One region of the Collimonas sp. GW821-FHT07E08 genome, then DNA from elsewhere that is predicted to be linked to it. Evidence: predicted binding sites of a transcription regulator. Region 1 holds the regulator's gene; the other holds the start of a gene.
The links. The regulator HrcA, encoded in region 1, represses chaperone genes, less so after heat shock. The targets are predictions, from matches to a motif close to TTAGCACTCNNNNNNNNNGAGTGCTAA.
Positions count from the first base shown of each region.

Region 1 (4,926 bases):
TCAGCAGCGACTGGTGTGCATGCTGGCCATGGATGTCGACCAGCATTTCGCCCAGCTCGCGCAACTGTCCCGCGGTTGCCGCCACGCCGTTGATGAACGCCTTGGAACGGCCGGCGTTGTCGATCACGCGCCGCATCAGGATCACGCCGTCTTCGCTGGCGAATTCATTCTGCTCCAGCCAGCCGCCGACTTCGCCATCGGTCTCGCCGGCCAGCGCGAACTCCGCCGTCACATCCGCCTTGGCCGCGCCTTCGCGCACCACGCTGGCGTCGCCGCGGCCGCCCAGCGCCAGCGCCAGGGCGTCGATCAGGATGGATTTGCCGGCGCCGGTTTCGCCGGTGAATACGGTAAAGCCGGCGGCGAACTCAAGCTCGATGGCATCGACAATGACAAAATCGCGGATGGAAAGTGTGCGCAGCATGGGAGGGCTCGAAATAGGTGTAAATACAACGCTGGCCTGGCAGCGCCAGGCGATGCCGGCCAGCATAACAAAATCGGCGGCAGCTTACTTGAGCTGCCCTTCCGCCGACGGATATTCGTTCCAGTGCAGCTTTTGCCGCAAGGTGTCGTAATAACTCCAGCCGGCCGGATGCAAAAAGGTGATGGTATGTTCGGAGCGCCGTATCAGGATGCGGTCGCCATGCTGCAGGCTGGCCAGCGACTGCATGTCGAAATTGGCGCTCATGTCGCGGCCGTTGACGATTTCGATCACGATTTCGCTGCTGTCAGGGATCACGATAGGCCGGTTCGACAGCGCATGCGGCGCAATCGGCACCAGCACGATGCCGCCCAGCGAGGGATGCAGCAAAGGGCCGCCGGCGGACAGGGAATACGCGGTCGAGCCGGTCGGCGTCGCCACGATCAGGCCGTCGGAACGCTGGTTGTACATGAAGCGGCCGTCGACCTCGACCATCAGTTCCGCCATGCCCGATCCGGCGCCGCGCGCCACCACCACGTCGTTGAACGCCAGCGCGCTGAAGATCTGCTGGCCGTCGCGCATGACCGAGCCTTGCAACAGGCTGCGCCGTTCCGATTCGACTTTACCGTCCAGCATTTCGCCCAGCACCGGCAGCATGCGCTCCAGCGAGATATCGGTGATGAAACCGAGGCGACCCTGGTTGATGCCGATCAAGGGCACATCGTAAGGAGCCAGCTGGCGCGCAATGCCCAGCATGGTGCCATCGCCGCCGACAATGATCGCGGCGTCAGCCTGCTGGCCGATCTGGGCCGGCGTCATCGCAGCGATCGGCAGCGCAACGTTCTGCGCAGTCTCGGTCTCCAGCACCACATGGTGGCCGCGTCCTTGCAGGAAATCGGCGATTTCAGTCAGCGACTCGGAAATGCCGGCGGCGAAATACTTGCCGACGATCGCAATGGTTTTCGGCATAGGTTCTAGCAAAACCGCTTGAGAAGGTAATTTTATAGGCCACATGCTGGCGATTAGACCATAATTTAGGCTTGCAATGAAGGATACGCACATGGCCCTGACGAATAATTCAGCTATCTTCCCTGGTTTCCGGCCCGGCAAATCGCCGGCCGTCAAAGCGGTGCTGTTCGACCTCGACGATACGCTGTGGCCGATCGTGCCGGTGATCGCGCGCGCCGAACAACTGCTGTTCGACTGGCTGCGCCAGAATGCTCCCGCGGTCGCCCGCGAGTTCACCATCGAGAGCCTGCGCCGGCAGCGCATGGAACTGGCGGCGAGCAACCCGGTGTTCAAGTTCGACCTGTGGCGGCTGCGCCATGCGGCGCTGACGATTGCTTTCAACAGCGTCGGCGAAGACGCCGGCAAAGTGGATGCGGCGATGGCGGTATTTTCCGAAGCGCGCCACGCGGTGACGCCGTTCGCCGACGTCCAGCCGGCCTTGGTGCGGCTCAGCCGGCGCCTGCCGCTGGGTACGGTCTCGAACGGTTTCGCCGATCTTGGCAAAATCGGCCTGGCCCAGCATTTCCAGGCATCGATCGCGGCCCACAGCTTCGGCTGCGCCAAACCCGATCCCAGCATTTTCCATGCGGCTTGCGCAGCGCTGAACGTGGCGCCGGAACAAGCGGTGTATGTCGGCGACGACCCCTTGCTGGACGTGGCCGGCGCCCAGCAAGCCGGTTTGCAGGCGGTCTGGATCAACCGTTTCGAGCGCGTGCTGCCGGCCGGCATCAGCGCCCAGGCCAGCTGCGCCAGCCTGCTTGAGCTGGAGGCGTGGCTGGAACAAACCGCGGTTAGCCGCTAAAACAGTGTATAAGTGCATGCATAAGCCGCTGGCACGCAAGCCCGGCGCTCGCTAAAATACAACCATATGCAACTAGATAATCGCGCTCAAACCCTGCTCAAAGCCCTGGTCGAACGGTATATCGCCGACGGCCAGCCGGTTGGCTCGCGTGCCTTGTCCAAGATCTCGGGCCTGGAACTGTCGCCGGCGACGATACGCAACATCATGGCGGACCTTGAGGAAATGGGCTTTGTCGCCAGTCCCCACACCTCTGCCGGCCGGGTGCCTACCCCGCGCGGCTACCGCATGTTTGTCGACACCCTGCTGACGGTCGAGCCGATTGACGAAACCGCGCTGGAATCGAAGATGCAGGCGCGGCTGCAGCCAAATTCGCAACAAAAGATCATTGCCAATGCGGCACAAGTGTTGTCATCTCTATCGCATTTTGCGGGAGTGGTGCTGTCGCCGCGGCGCGAATCGATTTTCCAGCAGATCGAATTCCTGCGGCTGTCGGAAAAACGCATCCTGCTGGTGATCGTCAGCCCCAACGGCGACGTCCAGAACCGGCTGCTGCTGACCGATGTCGACTACAGCCCGGCCAAGCTGGTGCAGGCCGCCAATTACATCAACCAGCATTACGGCGGGCTCAGCCTGGACGATGTCCGCCTGCGCCTGCAGGGCGAACTGCGCAAGCTGCGCGACGACATGACCTGGCTGATGCAGGCCGCGGTCGAAGCCGGCAGCGACGCCATGACCGACAACAGCGACGAAGTGGTGATTTCGGGCGAACGCAACCTGCTCAGCGTCACCGACTTGTCCTCGAACATGGATTCCTTGCGCAAGCTGTTCGACATGTTCGAGCAAAAGACCGGCCTGATGCAGCTGCTCGACATCTCGGGCAAGGCCACCGGCGTCCAGATTTTCATCGGCGGCGAATCGCAGCTGGTGCCGATGGACGAAATGAGCGTGGTGACCGCGCCCTACGAGGTCAACGGCAAGATTGTCGGCACGCTGGGCGTGATCGGCCCGACCCGGATGGCGTATGAACGCGTGATCCCGATCGTCAATATCACCGCCAAGCTGCTGTCGAACGCCTTGAGCCATAGCTGAACCCGCCTGGAACATGTCCCGCAACGACGCCGTCATCGACTATATCCGCGAGCTGCTGGCGCCGCTGGGCGCCATCAGCGCGCGCAGGATGTTCGGCGGCTACGGCGTCTACCACGATAGCGTGATGATCGCCCTGGTTGCCGATGGCGTCCTGTATCTCAAGACCGACGACCAAACCCGGCCGCAGTTCGCCGCCGCCGGATGCACGCCCTGCGTCTTCGAAAGCAAAGGAAAAACCATTGAGATGAGCTACTGGTCGGCGCCTGAAGACGCGATGGATTCAGCTGCGGCGATGACGCCCTGGGCGCGCCTGGCCTATGCGGCAGCGGTGCGCAAGGCTAATGCCAAGCCGGCGCCGAAGGCGCGCAAGCGCAAGGCAGCGTAAGAACTGGCATCAGCCTTTTTTCTTGCGGCAATCGCGGCAATGGCCGTACAGCGCCAGCGCATGGTCGGCGATTTCGAAACCGTGTTCCTTGGCGACGATTTTCTGGCGCTTTTCAATTTCTTCGTCGTAAAACTCTTCCACCAGGCCGCAATCCAGGCAAACCAGATGGTCGTGGTGCGAGCCTTCATTGAGTTCAAACACGGCCTTGCCGGTTTCAAAATGATTGCGCTGCAACAGCCCGGCCTGCTCGAATTGGGTCAGTACGCGGTACACGGTCGCCAGGCCTACATCGAGGTTGTCGCTCAGCAGGATTTTATAAACGTCCTCGGCGCTCAGGTGGCGTACTTCGCTATTCTGGAAGATTTCCAGGATTTTGAGGCGTGGCAACGTGGCTTTGAGGCCGCTGGCTTTCAGTTCGGATGGATTGTTCGGCATGTTTTGGTCACAAATGGATGATCTGCTTTATCATATAGCGTTTTAGCACAGTTGCTCAATCAATTGAGATCCTTATGCGAATGTTGCTCTCCCCTGTCCGTACCTCCGCTTTGACCGCTGCAGTTGTCTTCATGGCCGCCCTGGCCGGCTGCGCTTCAAAAAAACCCCTGCTCGACCAGCCCGCCGCCAGCGCAGATCCGGCGGCGGCCCCTGTGGTCACCGATACCAGCGGGGTGCAAACCGTCAAGCATCGGCGCTTCCTGGGCATCTTCTCTCCTTACCGGATCGACATCCAGCAGGGAAATTTTGTCTCGAAAGAAATGTTGGCACAAGTTAAAGAAGGCATGACGCGGGAACAAGTGCGTTTCGCGCTCGGCACGCCGCTGCTGACCGACCTGTTCCATGAAGATCGCTGGGACTACGTGTTCCGCCTGCAAAAAGGCAATGGCGAAATCACCACCAGCCGGGTCAGCGTTTTCTTCAACGGCAACCTGCTGGCGCGCGTCGACGGCGGCAACCTGCCTACCGAGAACGACTACTTGGACCGGCTTTCAGGCGGCGCGGCAGAAGCCAGGAGGAGCGTCAAGAATGTGGAAATCGCCCCAACCGTGCCTAGCGCGCCAGGCCCTTCCAAGAACTGATTTATAAATTGTCCAGATCGTCGAATTGATAATGACTCAGATGAAAATAGCCGTTGCAGGCGCCTCGGGACGCATGGGACGCATGCTGGTCGAGGCGATCCAGAACGCCGACGACGCGCTGCTGGCCGGTGCGCTGGGCGTGCCGGGC
Region 1 covers NZ_JBWKQR010000008.1:153,422-158,347, reverse strand. Annotated here, with positions in the region: gene recN (DNA repair protein RecN) at 1-421, opposite strand, end outside; gene AC07RZ_RS12365 (NAD kinase) at 506-1,432, opposite strand; gene AC07RZ_RS12360 (HAD family hydrolase) at 1,479-2,228, shown strand; gene hrcA (heat-inducible transcriptional repressor HrcA) at 2,295-3,317, shown strand; gene AC07RZ_RS12350 (TfoX/Sxy family protein) at 3,331-3,702, shown strand; gene fur (ferric iron uptake transcriptional regulator) at 3,712-4,137, opposite strand; gene AC07RZ_RS12340 (outer membrane protein assembly factor BamE) at 4,269-4,778, shown strand; gene dapB (4-hydroxy-tetrahydrodipicolinate reductase) at 4,810-4,926, shown strand, end outside.

Region 2 (4,926 bases), on a different contig from region 1:
GGCGCTGGGCTGGGCCGCGATCGCCAACGACGTGCCGATGCAAGCCTGGATCCTGGTGCTGATCATCTTCGTCTGGACCCCGCCGCATTTCTGGGCGCTGGCCATGTACCGGCGCGACGACTACGCGAAATCCGGCCTGCCGATGCTGCCGATCACGCACGGCATGAAGTTCACCCAGTTCCAGATCTGGCTCTACACGATCGCCCTGGTCGCCACCACCATGCTGCCGTTCGCGGTCGGCATGAGCGGTTTGATCTACCTGGCCAGCGCCGCGGTGCTGGGCTTGATCTTCCTCTGGTACGCGTGGCAGATCTACCAGCACTACACCGACCTGATCGCGCGCAAGACATTCGCTTATTCGATCATCTACCTGTCGCTGCTGTTCGCCGCCTTGCTGGTCGATCACTATCTCAAATTCTGAAAGCAAACATGAAGCGTGTTTTTACCGTGGCTGTTGCCGGCCTGCTGACGGCTTTGTCTTTAACCGCCTGCGGCGACAAATCAGCCGGCGGCGGCCAGGAAATGACACTGTCGCCTGCCAACAGCGCTTTCATCAACACCGACGTCACCGGCCTCGGCTACGCCCGCGATTTCGCGCTGACCGACCACACCGGCAAGCCGCGCACGCTGGCTGATTACAAGGGCAAGGCGGTAGTCGTATTTTTCGGCTATACCCAATGTCCCGACGTCTGTCCGACCACCATGGTGGAGATGGCCAATGTGATGAAGGAACTGGGGCCGCTGGCAAGCAAGGTGCAAGTCCTGTTCGTCACCGTGGATCCGGAGCGCGATACGCAGGAGCTGCTGTCCAAGTATGTGCCGGCGTTCGACCCGAGTTTTGTCGGCCTGTACGGCGACCAGGCGGCGACCGACAAGGTAGCCAAGGAATTCCGCGTGTTCTACCAGAAAGTACCCGGCAAGACCCCGGGCAGCTACACCATGGACCATACCGCCGGCAGCTACGTGTTCGATCCGGAAGGCCACATCCGCTTGTTTGTGCGGCACGGCCAGGGGCCGGATCCGATTGCCCATGATTTGAAACTGCTGTTGAAATAATCGATGTAGGCACAGGCAATAAAAAAGGCAGCCGCTTGGCTGCCTTTTTCTATTTGCAATCGGTTCCTCAGGCAAACGCTGCCAGCGAACCCTTCATCTTCTTCAGCGCAACCGCCTCGATCTGCCGTATCCGTTCTGCCGATACGCCAAACTCGTCCGCCAGTTCATGCAGGGTGGCGCCGGAGCCGTCGTCGTTGGCCAGCCAGCGGGCTTCGACGATGCGGCGCGAGCGGTCGTCCAGCTTGCTCAGGGCCGATTCCAGTCCTTCCGACTGCATGCGGTCGTAGCGTTGCGCTTCCAGCACTTTGCTTGGCTCTTGCGCTTCGGTCGACAGGTAGGCGATCGGTGCAAACTTGTCATCGTCGTCATCGGCCGGCGCTTCCAGCGCGATGTCGCGGCCGGTCAGGCGCGTTTCCATCTCGATCACTTCTTCGCGCTTGACGTTGAGGGTCTTGGCCAGCGCATCGACCTGGGTCGGCGTCATGGCGTCCAGGCCTTCCTTGTGGCTGCGCAGGTTGAAAAACAGCTTGCGCTGCGCCTTGGTGGTGGCAACTTTCACCAGGCGCCAGTTTTTCAGTATGTATTCATGCATTTCGGCCTTGATCCAATGCATGGCGTACGACACCAGCCGTACTCCTTGGTCAGGATCGAAGCGCTTGACGGCTTTCATCAGGCCAATATTGCCTTCCTGGATCAAGTCGGCATGCGGCAAGCCGTAGCCGAGATAACCGCGGGCGATCGAAACCACCAGGCGCAAATGCGACAGCACCAGCTTTTGGGCGGCGCCGAGGTCGTTCTTGTCGCGCAGTTGTTGCGCTAAAGAAATTTCTTCATCATGTGTCAACATCGGCAGGCGATTCACCGCCGAGATATACGCGTCAATATTCCCCAGCGTACCGGAAAAGCCAAGCGCCAGGGCGCTGGTGTCGGTGGGCATTAAAGCAGTGTTGACTGATGGATTCTTCATTCTTTCTCCTTGCTGTCCGGCCAGCTTAAGCTGCCGGTAGATCAACGATCAGACGTTTGACTTGGATATATTAGCACTCTCTATAGTGGAGTGCTAATAGGATTTGTTAAAGAGTGTACATAGGTTGGTGCTATCGATATTTTTCTTTTGATTGTTCGAAGCAGTTAGTTAGAGAAGGCAATCCGGGGAAAGTTGCGTCCATATTAAAGCAAATGCTGCATAGCCGCACGACGCCCCCGAAAACGGCCGTCAGAGGGCCAGGTCCGGGGTCAGCTCGAGAAAATCGTCGTAGGGAGGATGGCACAGGAAATCGCGCAGCTGCGGCAAGTGCGTGCTGTCGGCGATGCTGATGTAGATGCGCGCCGGGGGTTTGCGCAGCAGGCGGTTGAGGGTGACGCGCAGGGTCAGGTTGCCGATGCAGCAAAAGCAGCCGGGCGCGATCCGTTTGATGTCGAGATCTTGCGCGAGCTCCTGCGGCGGCACCGCAGTTTTGCCGTCAGGCAAGCCTTCCAGTATGAGCGCGGTGCCGAGGTGGACGCCGCTGCGTCCAAGGTCTTGCTCCAGGGCGGAGTAGATGGCGGCTTCACGCATGCCGGCTGAGCCGCCGCTGACCAGGGTGGTGAGGGTCATCCGCCTTTTTTCGACAACTTTCCGGGGTCAACCCCGAGCTGCTTCAGTTTGCGGTACAGGTGGGTGCGTTCCAGTCCGGTTTTTTCCGCTACCCGGGTCATGCTGCCGCTTTCGCGGATCAGGTGGTATTCAAAGTAAGCGCGCTCGAAAGCATCGCGCGCCTCGCGCAGCGGCAGGCCGAACGAGGAGGAGAACAGGCTCTCGGACGAGGCCGCGACCGATGGCAGGGCCGCGATGTGCGTCGCTTCCGACGAAGCCGGATTGTTAAAGACGCCGGCAGTAACGACCGCGTCGTTCAATTCATTGGAGGAGGCTGCCGGCTGCGGATACAGGGTCGGGGCGCGCGCGGTCTTGGGACCTTGCGACAAACCTTGCTGGACTGCTTTCAGCAGCTTTTGCAGGGCAATGGGTTTTTCCAGGAAATTCAGGGCGCCGATGCGGGTCGCTTCTACCGCGGTATCGATAGTGGCGTGGCCGGACATCATGATGACAGGCATGGTCAGCAAGCCGTCGCGCTGCCATTCCTTCAAGAGCGTGACGCCGTCGGTATCCGGCATCCAGATATCGAGCAGCACCAGATCCGGTACGCCGCCCTGACGAAATTCGCGAGCCTGTTGTGCATTTTCCGCGGCGGTTACTACATGCCCCTCGTCACCTAAAATTTCCGAGAGCAATTCCCGAATTCCCATTTCGTCGTCAACGACTAGGATGTTAGCCATGCGGTAGCCTTCCCATTTCCTGTTGCATCAAATCCCACTGTATGGGCTGTTCGGACAGCCCAGTTAAGTTATCAATGTCTATTTGTTTTATTTCCGCGTCCGGATACATATGCTATATCAGCAATTCGCCAATTTGCAGCTGTTCTTGATCAAATTATGGCCGAATCATCACTCGTGGCTAACTTTAACAGCAAAATCAGGATTTTTGCGCCCTTTGTGTCGCTTCGGTTCTGCAGATCGATGCGGCCGCCGTGTTCGTCGATGATTTTTTTCACCATCGGCAAACCCAGGCCGGTGCCGCGCGGCTTCGACGTGACGTACGGTTCGAAGGCCCTGGCCAGTATCTTGGGCGAGAATCCCGAGCCGTTGTCGGTAATCGACAGCCGCACAGCGGTGCGCGACAGGCCATCCGAGCTCTGGTAGCTGACCCGTTCGGTGACCAGGTCGATGCGGGGCGGCGTGGCGTTGTCGCTGCGGTCGAGGACGGCGTCCTGGGCGTTTTGCAAAAGATTATGGATCACTTGCCGCAGCTGGGTGGCGTCGCCCATGATCAGCGGCAGGTCCGGCGCCAAGGATGCATGGATCATATCGCGTTCGTCGCCGGCCAAGTAGAGATGCAGGATTTCGGCCACCAGCACGTTCAGGTCGAGCTCGCCCAATACCGCCGGCGGCGTCTTGGCGTAGTCGCGGAAATCGTCCACCATGCGCTTCATCGCAGCCACCTGGTTAACAATGGTGTCGGTGCTTTTCTTCAGGATCGCGGCGTCGTGGGTCATCAGCTTGTCTTCCAGCTTCATCTGCAGCCGTTCTGCCGAGAGCTGGATCGGCGTCAGCGGATTCTTGATTTCATGCGCCAGGCGGCGCGCCACTTCGCCCCAGGCGATCGAGCGCTGGCCGGAGATGACGTCGGAGATATCGTCGAACACCACCACGTAGCCGGTGCGGTTTTCGACCGGCAGGCGCGAACCGCGCGCCAGCAGGGTGATGTCGTCGCTGTCGCTGTTCTCGCCGCTGTCGACCCGGCGCGGGATTTCGATCTGCTGCTGCCAGTGCAGCAGCTCGGCGCCGATCTTGCCGGTGGCGAATTGCGCGTTCTGTTCGGAAAAGGCGTTGATGATGACTTCCGCGAAATGCGCCAGGCCGTCGATGATGGTCAGCGGCTGGCCGATGTGCGGCGAAAAATCGTATTGCAGGATGCGCGCTACCGACTGGTTGCTGGTGACCAGGCGGAAATCGCCGTCCAGCACCATCACGCCGGCCGACATGTTGGCCAGCACCGATTCCAGGTAAGCCTTGGCGTTTTCCAGTTCGCTGCGGTTTTTTTCCACCGCGGCGCGGGCGTCGTAGAGCTGGCGCGTCATCAGGTTGAAAGACTGGGTCAGGACGCCCAGTTCGTCCGAGGTGGCGACGATCGGCCGCGGCGACAGGTTGCCTTCGGCCACCGCCTTGGTGCCTTCCGCCAGCAGCAGCAGGGGCTTGGCCAGGTCGGTGGCGATCAGGAAGGCGCTGACGATGGCGCTGAACACCGCCAGCAGCAAGGTCAGGGTCAGGGTC
Region 2 covers NZ_JBWKQR010000007.1:90,811-95,736, reverse strand. Annotated here, with positions in the region: gene cyoE (heme o synthase) at 1-421, shown strand, start outside; gene AC07RZ_RS10755 (SCO family protein) at 430-1,056, shown strand; gene rpoH (RNA polymerase sigma factor RpoH) at 1,124-2,023, opposite strand; gene AC07RZ_RS10745 (GTPase) at 2,273-2,653, opposite strand; gene AC07RZ_RS10740 (response regulator) at 2,650-3,372, opposite strand; gene AC07RZ_RS10735 (sensor histidine kinase) at 3,522-4,926, opposite strand, start outside.
Region 2: the regulator HrcA is predicted to act here: its motif matches at 2,094-2,120, upstream of rpoH (RNA polymerase sigma factor RpoH).